3 regions of the Bacillus sp. P4_E1 genome follow, and region 1 is predicted to be linked to each of the others. Evidence: riboswitches for the same ligand, from Rfam matches in the RefSeq annotation. Region 1 holds a riboswitch; each other region holds the start of a gene.
The links. A riboswitch is a leader RNA that binds a small molecule or an ion and turns the genes downstream of it on or off. The one in region 1 is predicted to bind lysine.
Positions count from the first base shown of each region.

Region 1 (6,138 bases):
CAAGCAATAAATCCTGACATCCCTGAAGCATTTAATAACCAAATGTATACAACACCGTCACCGAATAAAGAAGCGATGAAAGCGACGCTACCAACTACTGATGTTGCGATTAATGCGTTAACAGGTACACCGCGGCTATCTAATTTCCCTAAGAACTTTGGTGCTTTTCCTTGGCGAGCTAAATCCCAAAGCATACGAGTTGATGCATACATTCCAGAGTTACCAGCAGAAAGTACTGCAGTTAAAATAACAGCGTTCATAACAGAAGCAGCGAAGGCAACGCCCGCTTTTTCAAATACAAGTGTAAATGGACTTACTGTAACATCACTTGCTGCAAGGCTTTCAGTCGTATAAGGAATTAATAAACCGATAACGAGAATTGCTAAAATATAGAATAATAAAATGCGCCAAAAGATAGAACGAATTGCTTTCGGAATATTGCGTTCTGGATCAGCAGTTTCACCAGCAGCTACTCCTAATAATTCAGTTCCTTGGAATGAGAAACCAGCAGCCATAAATACACCGATAATTGCCATGATGCCGCCATTAAATGGTGCATCTGCAACAGTGAAGTTTTTAAAGCCAACAGATTCGCCGCCCATAATTCCAAAAATCATCATAAAACCGACAATTAAAAAGATAATAATAGTAACTACTTTAATAAGTGCGAACCAATATTCAGATTCACCAAAACCTTTAACAGATAAATAGTTTAAGAGAAAAATAATAGCTAAACAAAGTCCACTCCAAATAAGAGAAGGGGTATCTGGGAACCAAAATTTCATAATTAATGTTACGGCCGCTAGTTCAGCTGCAATCGTAATCGCCCAGTTATACCAATAGTTCCATCCAAGTGCAAAACCAAGTGATGGATCAACAAATTTTGTTGCATAAGTACTAAAAGATCCAGTAACAGGCATGTAAGCCGCGAGTTCTGCTAAGCTTGTCATTAAAAAATAAACCATAATTCCAATTGCGGCATATGCGACTAATGCACCGCCAGGACCAGCTGAATGGATAACACCACCACTGGCAAGAAATAATCCGGTACCGATTGTACCACCGAGAGAAATCATCGTAAGGTGACGAGATTTTAATCCGCGTTTTAATTCACCTTGTCCTTGTGTAGTTTGCGTTTTAGAGGTAGATTGATTTGTTGCGCTATTCATGTTCAACACTCCTTTTCTTGTAGGTTAGGAAGGAGCGGGGGAGAAAAATACAAAAAACCGCCAAAGGAATTAGGCGGAACGTTTCACAAATAACCACCCCATCATACCCTTCCGTTAAGATAGCACACCACGTTTACACGGTAATTTTGTAAACGTGACAGTTCTGTTCCTTTCGGAGACAGCCCCAGCTCATATTTCCAGAGAAGAAATATAAACTTCGGCAACTTTTCCTTTCAAACGGAGTCAGTGACATTCGCTGTGTCTCGTCCATTTTACTTTTAAAAGTCGCAACCTCTACCTCATCGGATTGATGAGGATTTATATATTGCTAAGATATTTAATATATGGCAATTGTAATGACTTTCTGAATATATTGCAAGGAATTTTGTTAGGAAAAGTCAAAAAATATCGGTTATTGTATAGGAAACGCTTGCAAAACTCCACCCGAACCTACTATTATGTAGCAATAAGCAAAGAAAAAATTGTTATACAAATGTTTCGCAAAAAATATTGAAAAACCCTTTAAAATTAAAAGAAAATTCAGAAAATATAATTCGACATAACTATTAGAAGGGGATTATTCCTTAAATTCGTTTCAAAGAATAAGTATAAATTCGATAAATAGAATGAATATTCTTTTTATTTCTGATAAAATTGAGGTATTGTTTAATTGAAAAGGGGATATCATTATGAAATTAGAAACGGAAAGATTATATATAGTACCGTGTACAGAAGAATGGATTCAAATTGCGGATAATCAAGGATACAATAGTGGTCCGCATATTGTAGGACATATAGAAAATATGAAACGAGATGCGGCTTCATTACCGTGGGGACCGTGGTATGTTATTCGGAAAGAGGATGATGTTGTTCTAGGTGATATAGGATTTAAAGGGAAACCGAATGAGCAACATACGGTAGAAATTGGTTACGGATTTATTGAGAAATATTGGAATAAAGGGTATGCAACAGAAGCAGTTAGTGAATTAATGAAATGGGCTTTTCAAACAGGGGAAGTGGAAACGATTATAGCGGAGACACTCCTTGATAATTATAGCTCTATTCGTGTCTTAGAGAAATTACATATGAAAAGAGTAAATAGTATTGAAACGATGGTCAATTGGAAAATAGAAAAATAAAAAATACCGCTCGAAGTAAATCGGGCGGTATTATTATTAATTATGGTAGCATTTGTTTTTGATCTTTCGGATAGCCGGCTGTCGATACGTTAGAACGATTGGAATGATTACGAACAGCAATAAAAATAGATATAATAACGACAAGACCAACTGCAACGTAAGAAAGTGAAATAATAGTTGGATCTACTTTAAATGTAGTAAGCAGTGTACGGATATTCGTAAAGATAATAAGTCCGCCAACGAGTACGCCAAGTAAATGAGAAGGAACGATGCGTACTAACCATGCGGCGATTGGTGCGGCAACAATACCACCAAGCATGAGGGCAAATACCCAAACCCAGCTTACTTGTTCCCAGCCAAGTGAAATGAAAAAGCCAATCGTTGCAGCGAGTGAAACAGGAAATTCACTCGTATCTACAGATCCAATAACTTTTCTAGCTTCATTTCCTCTTGCAAGAAGAACAGGTGTCGTAATCGGCCCCCAACCACCGCCGCCAGTTGAATCGACGAATCCAGCGAATAAGCCAAGTGGTACAAGTTGTTTAGCAGACATACGCTTATTTGAAGAAACAATTTGTTTTTGAATGATGAATCGTAATAAAATATAAACCCCTAAAGTAAATAAAAATATGGAAATGTACGGTTTAATTACATCACCAGGTAAATTGCTTAAAAAACATGCCCCAATAAATGCGCCAATTGCTCCTGGTAATGTAAGTCTGGAAACTGTATATTTATCAACGTTTCCAAATTTGATATGAGATGCACCAGAAGCGGCGGTTGTAACGACTTCAGCTAAATGAACTGATGCGGAAGCTACAGCTGGTGCGATACCAAACATTAATAATAGTGAGGTAGACGTTACCCCGTACGCCATACCAAGTGCGCCATCAATCAATTGAGCGAAAAATCCAATAATAGCAAAGACAATTAATTTCTGCATAAATAATCCCCCTGTAATAATAAATGAAAAAGACACTTTTCCCGTATGAGAAAAGTGCCTTTGGTTTTTCCAATCAGCAATAATTAAATTTGTTTTATTATAATACACATTAATCGTATAAATCAACTGGGTTTTAAAGTTTTTTGAATTGAACGAAAGAAAAATAAAATATACAATAAAAGGATGGAGAGAAAGGGGAGAAAGACTATGTTAGCATTTGATCATCTAGTTCACGCAGTGCATTGTACACCGGAGGAAGCGGCAAAACAAATGCAGGAGCATGGATTTCATACTGCATTAGGCGGTGAGCATACGACTTGGGGTACTTGGAATAGTTTATGTTATTTTGATTTATCATATATAGAATTTTTAGCAGTTCAGCATGAAGAAAAAGCGAAAGAAGCAGAAAATCCATTAGTACAAGAAACAGTGGTGAAATTAAAAAATGGAGAAGGGATGCTACAAATCGCAATTCGAACAGATGCAATTGAAGAACTAGCAGTTAAATTTAGTAAGCACGGCTTACATACGATAGGACCATTTGAAGGGAAACGGATGAGAAAAGATGGCCGGCTTTTAGAATGGAAAATGTTATTTGTAAAGCAAGAAGAGAATGGACCGAAATTACCATTCTTTATACAGTGGAATGAAACGGATGAAGAAAGAAGAAACGATTTACGTAAAATAGGGACGATCACTGAACATAAAAATAAAGTACAAGAAATTGAAACGATTCATTATACGGTGAAAAATGTTCGAGAAACAGTGCGGAAATGGAAAGAAGTAATGGAGCTAACTGCAAATTCAATCATACAAAATGAAGAATGGAATGCTGAGTGTCAAAGTGTATCGTTTGGTGATGTTCATGTGCAGTTTTGTGAACCAGTTGGAGAAGGGCTAGTACTAGAACGTTTGAAGCATCATGGCGAATATCCATTTGCAGTGGAGTTTAAAGGGGAAAATAAACGAGAGTATGAAGTGTTAGGTAGTTTGTTCGTATATTAATAGAGGTGAGTTTTGTGGAAGAAATGTTAAGAGAGATAGAAAGAAAACTAGAGTGGTCACGTATTGTAAAATGTACAGCTATTACAAAAGGTTTTTCACATGAAGAGAAGTATAAAATTGACCTAGAGAATCGAGAAACTTATTTTGTAAAAGTGTGTGATTCTTCTAATTATGAACGAAAACAAGAAGAATATATGTATATGAAACAATTGGAGTTATTACATATTCCAACGCCGAAGTTAATTCATTTCATAAAACTTGAGGGATTAAATAAATGTGTTCAAGTATTTGAATGGACCCAAGGTGTAAATGGTCAAGAGAGCTTAAGCAAGCTATCGGTGGAAGAACAGTATAATGCAGGAAGAAAAGCAGGGGAAATATTAAAGAGAATTCACTCGATAGAAAGAGAAAGTGCAAGTAATAAATGGGAAATATTTAGGTGGAATAAGTATGAAAGGTACATAGAGGCATTAGCAGATTATGAGGTGAATTTTCTGGATTTGAAGCCAGTATTAACCTTTGTAGAAAATCATAAAGACTTATTGAAAAATCGGCCTATCACATTTTTACACGATGATTACCACCCAGCAAATAGTATGATTCATAATAATGAATTTATCGTTATCGATTTTAGTGGATATGATTTTGGCGATCCAATACACGATTTTTATAACGTAGCGATTTTTACTACAAGAATAAGCAAACCATTTGCGGTTGGACAAGTTCACGGTTATTGCGGAGGCGATCCGTCAATCCACTTTTGGAAACTGAATTCATTATATGCAGCGATGACATTCCCAGCGGATATCGTATGGACAAACCGAACTACACCACATTTAGTAGAGGATATGAAAGAAAGATTGAACCGAATTATAGAAGATCATAATCATTTTTCATCTTATATTCCAAAATGGTATCAATCACAACATGAGGATATAATAAACAATAAATAACGGAGGGATTCATTTGGATAAAATTGCGGTAATTTCAGATATACATGGTAATATTCCGGCATTAGAATCAGTACTGAAAGATATTAAATTAAGAGGAATCGAACGTATTATTTGTCTTGGAGATTTAGTAGGAAAAGGTCCGCATTCTAGCGAAGTAATTGAAATCGTTCGTAAAGAATGTGAAGGAACCGTAATGGGAAACTGGGATGATTTCATTACAAAACCGACTGAATTTGAAGCGTTAAAATGGCATCAAAAACAATTGTCAGAAGAACAAAATGAGTATTTAAGAAGCTTACCATTTTCAATCGAGTTTTATATGAGTGGGAAACTGATTCGTATGTTCCACGCTTCACCGAGAAGTTTGTATGAAAGAATTCAACCACATGCAACAAGAGAAGAGCGTATTAGTATGTTCGAAAATAGTGAGCTCACAGAGAATATAGAAGGGGAAAGAAAACCAGATGTCGTTTGTTACGGTGACGTTCATCAGGCGTATGTGCAAAATTTTAGAGGGAAAACGTTATGTAATGCTGGTAGTGTAGGTAATCCACTTGAAATTACACAAGCTTCCTATTTAATTTTTGAAGGAACATACAATGAAAAAGAAGCAGCAAGCTTTTCAATTCAACTCGTACGTGTACCATATGATATTGAACTAGCCATCAGACTAGCAGAAGAACTCGATATGCCAGAAATTGAAGAATACAAACAAGAGTTACGGACGGCTTTATATCGAGGGTTTAAGGGGAAATAAGGAAAATATAAATCAATAAAAATATATCTATCATAACTTAAAATATATCAACGATTTTTTAAAATATATCGATTTACCAACAAATAGCGATGAATTTAATTTACTGCAACTATATTATGTAAACAATATACAGGAGGGAATGTCATGCTCCGAAAACAATACATGAAAGAAA
Region 1 covers NZ_JBFUIV010000007.1:25,820-31,957, forward strand. The annotation lists gene AC1DS7_RS11605 (amino acid permease) at 1-1,169, opposite strand, end outside; lysine riboswitch at 1,282-1,474, opposite strand; gene AC1DS7_RS11610 (GNAT family N-acetyltransferase) at 1,859-2,308, shown strand; gene AC1DS7_RS11615 (sulfite exporter TauE/SafE family protein) at 2,349-3,251, opposite strand; gene AC1DS7_RS11620 (VOC family protein) at 3,459-4,256, shown strand; gene AC1DS7_RS11625 (aminoglycoside phosphotransferase family protein) at 4,271-5,209, shown strand; gene AC1DS7_RS11630 (metallophosphoesterase family protein) at 5,223-5,966, shown strand; gene AC1DS7_RS11635 (AAA family ATPase) at 6,111-6,138, shown strand, end outside.

Region 2 (6,138 bases), on a different contig from region 1:
TCAGCTGGATTTCAGCAGAGAATACAATTTTAGTTGTGTTATGTTCGGCGCTTCTTATTAAAATGCTGAAAAGCTTTAACGATTTAAAAATTTTATATGTAGGCTTATTCATTTATACAATTGGATTTACAATACTCGGAACGAGCAATAGTTTATGGATCTTATTAATCGCAGGGCTTTTCCAAACTGTAGGAGAGATGATGTATGTGCCGGTTCGTCAATCTATTATGGCAGATATGGTGCCGAATGAGGCAAGAGGCTCTTATATGGCGATTAACGGAATGGTCTTTCAAGTGGCAAAAATGAATGGGGCATTAGGTGTTATGCTAGGCTCGTTTATTGCATCTTGGGGCATGAGCACTCTATATTTCATCGTTGGTATGAGCAGTATTTTATTATTTATGAAGGCGATAGGGAAAGAGAAGTATCAGAATGAAGGAAATGTTTCTCAGATTGGATGAAACTATATAAAAGCGAACCAGTTATACTGGGACTCGCTTTTTATATAATTTTTAAAACGGATCAACTTCAGCTAAATCAGGATTGGCGTTAGGGTTTGTTAATAAGGTTTTCAGCTCACCTACTTCTGAGAGAGCGACGAGGATATAACCACTAATAAGGACGATGAGTCCGATGACTCGTAATGTTTGCAATTTAATGTCACGGCTATTTTCTTCTGAGTTGTTTTGGGGCGTTGCAGGCGGATTGTTGTTCATAATAGAGCTCCTATCTTTTTTATTTATATGTGCGAAATCATTATTAACGTATGGATAGGAATTGTATAGTCATTTTCACTATATGAGAAATGCCTATGAAAAGTGATTATAAATTTTAGGACGAGAAAAGAGGCTGTTATGTGCAGCCTCTTTTCTCGTTAAAATGAAGAAATTCGTTTCTTCGTTTTTGGTACAATAATAAACTTTATCCAAAGTACGCCGATTAGCATAATAATCAAAGCATGTAGTAATTGTCCTGTAGCAATGAGTATAACACTTGAAAATACAATGAGTTGAATGCTTAGCAATATAAAGATTAAGCGGAGAAATTGATTCATTCGTTTTTCAGTATCAATTGGATATAATGCTACAATAATATTTCCTGAAAAATATTTCCACAGAGAACGAAGCTGCATAGAAATCATATATAGGATGATATAAGCGATAGCACCTTTTACGTATATATTCGGAACAAAATATAGGATGAAAGCACCGATTACCCCCAAGCGAATATATATACCGAAATAATCATTACCACGTAAAAATGCAAGTGTATGTAAATAGAAGAAAGTAGCTCGTTTTTTATGTAGTAAAGGTTCGATCCAATTTGTAAGCCATTTTCTGCCGTTTACTTGTTTTTTTAGCTGCGGAACATCAGTGAAGATGCTAGCGAATTGATAGAAACGTATGTCCATTTTTTCTTCTTGCTCAATTATGTATTCCCACGGTATTCGCTTTGTGGGCTGTTTTTTTGTATATAGGAGTAGGAAGGCAAGAAGTAATAGTAAGCCGCCTAGCACAATGATATTTGCAACATAAAACAGCATGTAAATGATCAGGGCGTTACAAGCAATGCGAATGATAAACCATATGCTTTTTTCATAACTATCACGCCACATCCAATGTATGTATATGTTCCAGCCCTTTAGAATCATTAAAATTATAAAGATTGTACATAAGAAAGGTACGGTTAGTTGTAATGATTGCATGGCAAGCGGTACGATAACAAGGAACGTAAATATAAGCGGGAAAAGCTGAATGATGTAATTATATAGAAGAGATTTTTTAAAATAAGATGTTAATTTCTCTTCTAATGCAAGTAAATAGACAGCGTCCGGTTTTTGAATAAATGTGCGAACTTGGCATCTCGTTATAATGAGTGTAAGTACGATCGTGATGAGTAATAAAGATATTCCTTTAGAAGGATCCGTTTTAAGAAACTTAGCGTAATAATATGCACCTACACATGAGACGAAGATGAAGCTATATAGTAAACCGTTAATCATACGTGCAAAGTATGTGATGGCATTTTGAATATGTTGTTGAAAGCGAGAGCTCCATAGTGATTCGATTGACATGTTTTTCACCTCTTTTTTCTATTATATATGTTTTATAAAGTAAAAAACGAGCAAATTGCGTTACGCAACTTGCTCGTTTTTCTTTTCTTTATTTTTTTTCTGATCACGATTCATTAATGGATAGAAGGCAAAGCCAATCCCGAATAAACCAATTCCGAGAAGAAATGTTTTTATATCGGATGCGCCGGTTTTAATAACCCATAGTGCATAGCAAAGTGCGATAACTGCAACTACACCATCCATAATTCTTGAACCCATTTCATTTTTATATGTTTCACCAGTTGCGACTAGTTTTAACTGGAATATTGGTGAAACGAGATATGGAATGAGGTAGGCCAGTGTTGATACGGTAATAACGAATGTATAAGCTTCCGCAATTGTTCCTGATAATGTTGAGAATAAGAACACTTGCGACATAATGTTTGTTAATCGTAGTGAATGAATTGGACTTCCTTTTTTATTCGTTTTTGCGAAGAAGGAAGGGAAGAAACCTTCTTTTGCTGCTTGATAAGGTACTTCTGAGCTTAATAAAATCCAGCCTAATATTGAACCGAATAGGGAAGTAAGAGCAAGTAATGCCATAAGTTTCCCGCCACCATGACCCATTGCAGCGTTTAATGCATCTGCTAATGGACGTTCAGAAGCTTGTAATTTATCAACGTGAAGTACACCCATTGTTAAAATTGTAATTCCTAAGTAAATTGCAACTGTGATAAGTAATCCTGCAACAGTTGCGCGTTTTACCGTTTTTGGAGAGGTAGCTCGGTTTGATAAAAGAACGGCTGATTCAATCCCGATAAATGCCCAAAGTGTTGTAAGAGCCGCTAAATTTACTTGTGAAAGGAGGCCGTGTGATACGCCTTCTTTATCGATCATTGGTGTGTACCATTGTCCAAACTTTGAAGCTTCGAACGCAAATAACGTAACGACGATGAATAGAAGGAATCCAGTCACTTTCGTCGTTGTTGCTAAGAAGTTTAGCTTCCCAGCTCCGCTTACACCGTTTGTTAAAATTAAATGTGTTCCCCAAAGTAAGATGGAACAAATAGTAAATGTAATTAGTTTTCCAACTTCTATATTGAAAGAGCCAATTGAAAATAGTAGTCGTGTATCTTTCATAATTGGGAAGAAGAGCGATAAATATCCCGCGAAAGATGTAATAATGGCAACGTTACTTGCCCAGTTTGCAACCCAATATCCCCATACCATGCTGAAACCAGCCATTTTCTTTCTTTTTGGTGTTGAGAATAAAGCATATGCATGACTTTGTGGTCCTGTCGTTAAATCAGGACGACGAATTGCTAAATTACCGAAAACAAGAGCTAGCATTAAAACACCAAACCCTGTTGTTAACCAAGCTAAAGTGACACCGAGTGGGCTTGCTGTTTGTGCTAACGTACTTGGCACCATGAAAATACCAGCGCCAACCATGTTACCGACAACGAAAGCTGTTAGTACCCAAAAGCCCCATTTTTTTTGTTGCATAGAAAATACCTCCAAAGTTAGTATAACCAAGTCAAGCGAGGAGATATGTATGTCTTCCTGATAAGGAAGAGAAGGTCCAAACAAAACAAAAAAAGCACGTAATTTGCCGCTACATGCTTTCTATCTTATAAGAAACCCACGACATACCTCTCGATAGCTCTCCACAAACGAAACGTTTGTGACAGTTCTGCACTTATTAAATGCAGACCCAGCAAGCGTGCATGGTGGACACGACTTACTTCGGCAATCATTCCTTTCTCATTTCTTCATCAATGCCACTACATCTCCTGAAATGATACTCTTAATGACTGCAACCTCTACCTCACCGAGATACGAATGAGGATTTATGTATTAAATTAACATGTTTAAGAGTAACAAATGTATTTTTATACGTCAATGGATATAGTAATAATCAGATTATAGAGAAGAATTTGTTATTAGGTCCCGGAGGATTTTAACTAAAAAGCAGCTGACCTAAATATTAGATCAGCTGCTACATATAAGATTAAACTAAGTTTAATACAGTTACTTTTTGACGAGTCATAGACTCAAGGCTCTTACGAATACCTTGTGCGCCCATACCTGAACCTTTTACACCGATGAATGGGAAGTGGTCAGGGCCGCGCTCTGTGCGTCCGTTAATTTGAACAGAACCAGTGTCGATTTTGTTAGCAATTGCAAATGCTTTGTTAATGTCTTTTGTGAAGACACTTGCTTGCAGACCGAACTCTGATTTGTTAGCAATTTCAATCGCTTGTTCGTCAGAAGAAACACGGATGATTGGAAGGATTGGGCCAAATGGCTCTTCCCAAGCAACTTTCATTTCTTCTGTTACGTTGTCGATTAATGTTGGATAAATTAGGTTGCGCTCACGTTTGTTACCGATAACGATTGTTGCACCTTTTTCAGCAGCATCGTCAATTAAACCTTGAACGAAGTCAGCAGATTTGTCGTCGATTAATGGAACGATTGTGCTGTTTTGTTCTGGAGATCCAACTGATAGTTCAGCTACTTGCTCTTTTAATAAGCCAGCTAGTTCGTCTGCTACATTTTCATGTACAAGTACACGCTTAATAGCTGTACAACGTTGACCTGAGTAAGAGAATGCACCGCTTACGATATGCTTTGCAGCTTCTTGTAAGTCTGCATCTTCACAAACGATACCAGGATCTTTACCACCAAGTTCTAATACAAGTGGAATCATCGCAGCTTTTTTCGCTAAATGTTTACCTGTATTTGTACCACCTGTGAACGATACCATATTTACGCCAGGATGTTCTACTAAGTAGTCACCAATTACAGAACCGCGTCCTGTAGCTACGTTTACAAGACCTTTTGGAAGGCCAGCTTTATGAAGTGCTTCAACCATTTTAACACCGCTAATTGCACCTTGAGTTGCTGGTTTGAAGATAACAGCGTTACCCATAATAAGTGCTGGTGCAAGTTTTGCAGCAGATAAGTTTACTGGGTAGTTAAATGGTGCAATTGCTAATACAACACCAAGTGGTGCGCGCTGAATAATCGCAAGTTTAGATTTAGATCCACCAGGGAAGCTATCACCCATCATGCTTTCACCGTGCATGTGAAGTGCTTCGTCAACTGTGTAACGAATTAAGTCAGCTGTACGAACGACTTCTTTTTGCGCATCTTTATAGCCTTTACCGACTTCTTTCATAATGATATCGGCAATTTCATCTTGCATATTTACGAGCTCATCAGCCCATTTATATAAATATTTTGCGCGATCTTGTAGAGAAGCTTCAGCCCATGATTTTTGAGCTTCTTTTGCAGATGCAATTGCTTCATCTACTTCTCCTTGAGTAATTGCTTGTACTTGCCCAATTACTTCGTGTAAGTATGGAGATGGAATGTCGATTGTTTGACCTGAAGAGCTTTCTCTCCATTCTCCGTTTAAATAAAATTTGTACGTATTGCTAGTTGTCATGATTAGTCCTCCTAAAATAGCAACTTGTAAGAGTGAGTATAAGGTGATTGTAGGTGGTTTGATAATATTTTTCAAATGAAATGTTTGTGAAAACGATTTCTTACTATTTTTTTATTTTGTATGCCCTTTCTTACAGAAGATTCTCTTATTTCAAACTGAATTATAAGCAGAATGCATCACTTTTATTTTTTGTGATAAAAGATTATTTTATTCTAAAGCGAAAAAAATAATTGACAGAATACTCAATAAAGTTGTAAGATTATAAATGGAAAATAAATGAAGGGGGTGTGCGTAATGATTGTAATCGTAAATGTAATGGGCTTAGCTCTGTTAAATGGCGGAAAACATTCATATCATTACGCAACCCGTGCGGATATATAGGACCTTTTTGTCTTATGAGAAGCGTACGTTGCGTATATCGTAACGTACGCTTTTATGCATTCTATTGCATATCGTCAAGCGGCGGTATGCTTTTTTTTGTTTGTTTTCCTTGTTACTATAAAAAATTAGAATTTGGAAGGTGGAAAAATGTGATGAAATTGTATGGCTTACGAAATGTAAATGTGATGGGTTTGGATAGCGGATAAAGAAATGTGAATCAAACGGGAACGAGAAAGGAGAGGTTATATTGTTT
Region 2 covers NZ_JBFUIV010000003.1:102,796-108,933, forward strand. The annotation lists gene AC1DS7_RS04915 (MDR family MFS transporter) at 1-461, shown strand, start outside; gene AC1DS7_RS04920 (hypothetical protein) at 513-716, opposite strand; gene AC1DS7_RS04925 (ABC transporter permease) at 875-2,074, opposite strand; gene AC1DS7_RS04930 (amino acid permease) at 2,135-3,559, opposite strand; lysine riboswitch at 3,706-3,887, opposite strand; gene gapN (NADP-dependent glyceraldehyde-3-phosphate dehydrogenase) at 4,065-5,504, opposite strand; gene AC1DS7_RS04940 (ABC transporter ATP-binding protein) at 6,133-6,138, shown strand, end outside.
Region 2: it holds a riboswitch for lysine, as region 1 does, so the genes downstream of both, AC1DS7_RS04930 (amino acid permease) here and AC1DS7_RS11605 (amino acid permease) in region 1, are expected to answer to the same signal.

Region 3 (6,138 bases), on a different contig from region 1:
ATACACTTTACTTCTCTTTTCTCTTTTCCTTCCAAGTAAACCAGCTGATAACGGCAATAGAAATGCCGAGTAATGAAAGTGTGCCGCTGTAAGTAAAACAATGTCAGAACTAAAGTGCATAATTGAAACCTTTGCTACTGAAGCAAAAAACCAAAAACCACCTAAAAACAAATAAATAAACGCACTATCGATAGCCGTCTCTTCTATCGGTTTCCATCCTCTTTCTAACAATCTACTTACACCAAATAACGCAACGATTCCTGTATATGCAAACCAAAGTAGCGCAAAGAAATAGTGATTTGTTACGAAAGCTAGCATTGCACTGATTGCTGCGATTGGATATAAAAACGATACAAATTTATAAAATAATACATACGATCCATTTCTTTTTTTCTTGTCAATAATACAAAAAGACATCGGTATAAATAACAAAATAGATAATAAAATAATTGCTTCAACTGGTTTTACATTTGACCACTCACATATTAGAAAAATAATATAGCAAGCAAGCCCAAATAGTATATTTTTCATATCGTTTATTCCCTTTCCACAAATGTTCCCTTATATGAAAATAACGAACCAATTAACGGATTCCGTACTTGTACATGAATTCGAAAACATTGCAGTGCATCATCATAACTTTCAACAATTTTTGCCTCTCCATATAAAAATTTTGGTAACGGGATTTTTCTTCCAAACATAAAAAACCATTGTTTCTTTGAAGAAATATGCATCCCGCCTTTTTCATCAATATAAAAATTCAATGTAGAAACGAGTAAATGTGGCTCACCAAAATAATCTACAATTTCATTATTTTCTTCATCCAACTGCATAACAGCGTTAAAATATCTTTTCTTATTATGAAAATAAAAAGTACGATTCCACCGTACAAACTCATTTCCATGTTCATCTCGCTCAGCGGTATTATGTATCACAAACGGAACTTTTTGCCCTCGCTCAGAGAAAAACATTCGAAACTTCGATGTAATTTTTAATATTAATTTAACGAAAAAAGATCCTCCATAAATTTCATCCATTTCCCCTTCCCCAATAAAGCTATTTTCCTTTGTTATCGCATATCGTTCCTGCAATTTTGGATGAAGCCTTTTATAAGAATCCCTTAATAATCTTTCATAAATATTAACCATATACTTATCCCTTTCTCGTCCTCTTGCAATTTTTTGCGCTTGGCAAATTCGTGCTATTTATATAACCGACAATCGATAACCCTATTAGAAGAAAATTTAATGTAATCGGATTAAACGGTTGCGTAAAACTAGCGATATTCGTCGATCCTGCCGCTAATGTTAAAATTATCAACAATATAATATGCAATATAAATAGTTTTCGCTTTTGAAGTGGCAATAGCCACATAACACCCCATATTATTTCTAAAAATCCAACTATTTTAAGTATAAAAATACTACTTTCATTCGATCCGATTAGTGCAGAAAGCATCTTTACTTCTTCTGAATGAGTAAACATCAATTTCGGTACAATCCCTTGATATAACCATACGAAAGCAAATAAAAAGCAAACTAGCCAATACGTCATCGTTCTTCTAATTAGCAACTTAGGATGAAGTCCCTTTTCTAACCATAATTTTAAAGCATCAAAACTCCATGCTGTCGCCCAACCTAATAGTGGACGAAAAACATATAAATCTATCACATTTCCTATACGACCAAATCTCGTATCATAATCATATTGCGTTTCAAAATGAATATGTTCTTCATTCGGTGTATACTTCCAATAACCACGCCCTATTTGTATAAGTGATAATTGATTGTCTGTCCAAAATTTTAAAGAGGAAATGCGTTCTCCAGTTTCTTTTCTTATTTCACCTATCGATTCCCCTTCTCCGGCTATTTCAAGTCCAAATCCGATCTTTGTTTTATATAAAAACTTCTGTGGTTCTCCCTCTTTTTTTTCTAAATACGAAATCTCAGTAAAACGAGCATCCCACTCTGTATGTATATCAGGCTCTTGTGTATATGCCCATAGTTTCTCCATTGTTGTGTTCATTTCTGTGGCTACATAAATAGGCTTTTTCTTCCCCATCCTTCCACCTCCCATGCGCTATATTTTCAATGTACATGCAATGAATCGATTTTGCTACATTTTTCACAAACTAATTTAATAAAAAGATAGAATTTCAAAAAAATACAAAAAACACTTGATTCCCTGAAAAATTTAAATTATTATAAAACAAATGTTACCAACAACTTCATAAATCATACACTCTCGCCTAAAACGTGAGATAGAGGTTGCAACGCTTATAAGTATTCTAAAGGAGACACAGAGATGTCTATGATTTTAGAGGAAAGGAAGTGTTGCCGAAATTGATAAATTTCTCTGCATTTATCAATTGGGGCTGTTTTCGAATAGAAACAGAACTGTCATATGTACAGACGTGTACGTATGAAGAGCTATCTACAAAAAAGAGATATCATTTTTATGATATTCCTTTTTTGGCGGTTTTTTTATTAGCTCCGTTTTCTGTTTCCCTTTTCCTGTAACAGCACCATCCTCACTTATTTGAGATGGTGTTTTTTGTTTTTCTCTCTGGTAACTACAGGAATATTGGGATTTGTATATGTCCTAACCTATTCTTAAAAATGGACGAAAGAAGGAATTCGTAATGGAAACGATTGTACAAAAATTTGGCGGTACTTCTGTCGGAAGCGTCGAACGCATTCAACATGTAGCAAATTTAATTATTGAAGAATATGAACGAGGACATAGTATTGTCTCTGTCGTTTCAGCAATGGGAAAAAGTACGGATAAACTTGTAGCACTTGCTAAAGCTATTACTGAAAATCCAAGTAAACGTGAAATGGATATGCTCCTATCTACAGGAGAACAAGTAACCATTTCATTATTAACAATGGCACTACAAACAAAAGGTTATAACGCAATTTCATTAACAGGATGGCAAGCTGGTATTACGACAGAATCTGTACATAGTAGTGCACGGATTATTGACATTAACACTACCCGTATTCAGTCTCACCTTACTGAAGGCACGATTGTTATAGTAGCTGGTTTCCAAGGAGTAAGTGAAGAAAATGAAATTACCACACTTGGCCGCGGTGGCTCTGATACGACTGCTGTCGCATTAGCTGCTGCACTAAAAGCAAAAAAATGTGATATTTATACGGATGTGACCGGCGTATATACGACTGATCCACGAGTTGTACAAGATGCTTATAAATTAGATGAAATTTCTTATGACGAAATGTTAGAGCTTGCCAACCTCGGTGCTGGCGTATTACACCCACGCGCTGTTGAATTTGCTAAAAATCATAATGTAATTTTAGAAGTTCGCTCAAGTATGGAACAAGAAAACGGAACAATTGTAAGGGGAGAATGTAACATGGAACAACAATCAATCGTTAAAGGTATTGCATTTGAGGATAATATTACACGCGTCACAATTAAAGGATTAGAACAAGGTGCACTTTCAACAGTTTTCTCTACATTAGCAGCAGCACATATTAATGTGGATATTATTATTCAAAGTATTACAAATGAAGGAACTGTTCACCTCTCCTTCTCAATCCATTCTAATGATTTAAGAGAAACATTAGAAGTATTGGAACAAAATCAAGAAGCACTTCACTACGAATCTGTAGAACATGAAAATCATTTAGCAAAAGTATCAATTGTAGGATCTGGTATGGTATCTAACCCAGGAGTTGCTGCGAATATGTTCACTACTTTAAAAGAAGAAGATATTCATATTAAAATGGTAAGTACATCAGAAATTAAAGTATCTGTCGTTATTGACCGTCTTCATTTAGTAACGGGTGTTGAAGCACTTCATCAATCATTTATGGCGAAAATTGAACCTTTAGTGCAAATGATTTAATTTCCACCAGTAAAACTTACAACAAATTATATGAATCTATTTCCTTCCTATATAAATAGAAAGCTGTTTGCATAGTGGAAAGTGAGAAAAAGGTTATTTAGTTTAAAATAAAGTCGTTTGAAGAACAATAAAATTGTTAAAAAACGGAAGCAAGTCATTCTATTCAACAATCGGGCAGTTATCTCCCACCTAACTTCCTCGCATTCGCCGAATTTTGAGGTGGGAGTCTTATTGCCCGCAAATAGCGGGATAAATTTTTACACATAAGGAGATAAAGACTATGGCAAACAACAGATTACTAAGAATGGACAATGTCAGCATCGTTGTAGAATCTCTTGATAACGCAATCTCTTTCTTCAAGGAGATTGGATTAAAACTCGAAGGGCGAGCTACTGTCGAAGGTGAATGGGCTGGTCGCGTAACTGGACTCGGTTCTCAGTGCGTAGAGATTGCTATGATGGTTACGCCAGATGGTCACAGCCGAATTGAACTTTCGCGATTTCTCACCCCACCTACTATAGCAGATCACCGGACAGCTCCTGTAAACGCCCTCGGTTATCTGCGCGTCATGTTCACCGTCGAGGACATTGACGAAATGGTATCCAGACTTACTAAGCATGGTGCTCAGCTCGTTGGAGAAGTAGTTCAGTATGAGAACTCGTATCGACTCTGCTACATTCGTGGAACCGAAGGAATTCTAATCGGTTTGGCGGAACAACTCAGTAACAAATAAGTAAGTGACGTTTTATAAAAGGCCTTTACTGAAATATACATTACTGAAGTAAAAATATTTGAAGAAAATTCTTATTCAATAAAACTTAGATTTTCAACCCCGTCCTAACTTTAGAACGGGGCTATACTCGTTTGAGCTTTTAAAATTAAATAACTTTATTATCATTTTACACATAGATTTCAAGACTCTATACAAACAGCTTTTTAACATATTACCTATATCTAAAACTCATTATAAAACAATTAGATTATTCGCAGTACCTTTTCCTAGGAAATATAACGGACTCTTCTCACTTCTTATCATATATATCTTTCCCTTTAAATAACGAGCGAAATTCATTCAAAATAACTTTCTTCACGTCGGAATAAAAGACCATCATGAATAGCGCAGCCCCTAATAAAATCTCTTGAATTCCTTCGTAATCAATGAAAGCACTCATAATTAGCAAACCAAATCCAATATAAAAACCAAACTCATTCTCTTTCTCAAAATCCTCATCTTCTTCATCAATATGTATTTTCTCTTTAAAGTTTTGATTCCCTTTTATTAATTCATCGAGCGTAACGTTGTACATTTCGCTCAATAAAATTAAATTATCAATGTCAGGGTAACTTTTATCATTTTCCCACTTATACACAGCTTGCCTAGTTACCCCAATTTTCTTTGCAACATCCTCTTGCGAAAAACCCTTTGACTCTCGTAATTTTTTTAATTGTTCTCCCAAGTTCATAACGCCCCCTCCTTTAACAAATTATTACATAAAAGGAGATGAAAAAGAAAGAAACTATTAGTAACACTCACTGTAAACCAGCAGTTTACACAATAAAAAAGGGAGAGTAACTCTATTTTCGAGCCACTCTCCCTCATATTTCTATTAAAACAAATGAATGTTTTCTTTCTTGCAAGCTTCACGTAAATCGTCAGGCCATACAGAAGATTGAACTTCACCGATATGTGCTTTACGTAAGAAGTACATACACATTCTTGATTGGCCGATACCACCACCAATTGTTAATGGTAGAACGTCTTCTAAAATACCTTTATGGAAATCGTACTCACGTTTGAAGTCTTCACCTGTTTTCGTTAATTGCGCATCAAGTGATTTACTATCAACACGAATTCCCATTGATGATAATTCGAACGAAGCTTGTAGTACTGGGTGCCAGAATAAAATGTCACCGTTTAATTTCCAATCATCATAATCGGACGCGCGTCCATCGTGCTTTTCACCTGAACGGAGTGCATCACCAATTCCAATAATAAAGACTGCACCGTGTTCTTTCGCAATTGCATGTTCACGATCTTTCGGTGTTAATTCTGGATATTTATCTTCCAGTTCTTGAGAAGTAATGAAAACAATTTCTTCTGGTAAATACTTTCCAAGGAACGGATACTTTTCAAATAAGTGATCTTCCAATTCTTTGAATATTCCATAAATTGTTTGTACTGTTTTTTGTAAGTAATCGATAGTACGCCATTCTTTTTGAACGATTTTTTCCCAATCCCATTGGTCAACATAAATGGAATGCGTTGC
Region 3 covers NZ_JBFUIV010000004.1:312,621-318,758, forward strand. The annotation lists gene AC1DS7_RS07910 (YndJ family protein) at 1-531, opposite strand, end outside; gene AC1DS7_RS07915 (DUF4166 domain-containing protein) at 537-1,148, opposite strand; gene AC1DS7_RS07920 (DoxX-like family protein) at 1,153-2,061, opposite strand; lysine riboswitch at 2,254-2,440, shown strand; gene AC1DS7_RS07925 (aspartate kinase) at 2,642-3,871, shown strand; gene AC1DS7_RS07930 (VOC family protein) at 4,152-4,604, shown strand; gene AC1DS7_RS07935 (helix-turn-helix domain-containing protein) at 4,894-5,334, opposite strand; gene asnA (aspartate--ammonia ligase) at 5,479-6,138, opposite strand, start outside.
Region 3: it holds a riboswitch for lysine, as region 1 does, so the genes downstream of both, AC1DS7_RS07925 (aspartate kinase) here and AC1DS7_RS11605 (amino acid permease) in region 1, are expected to answer to the same signal.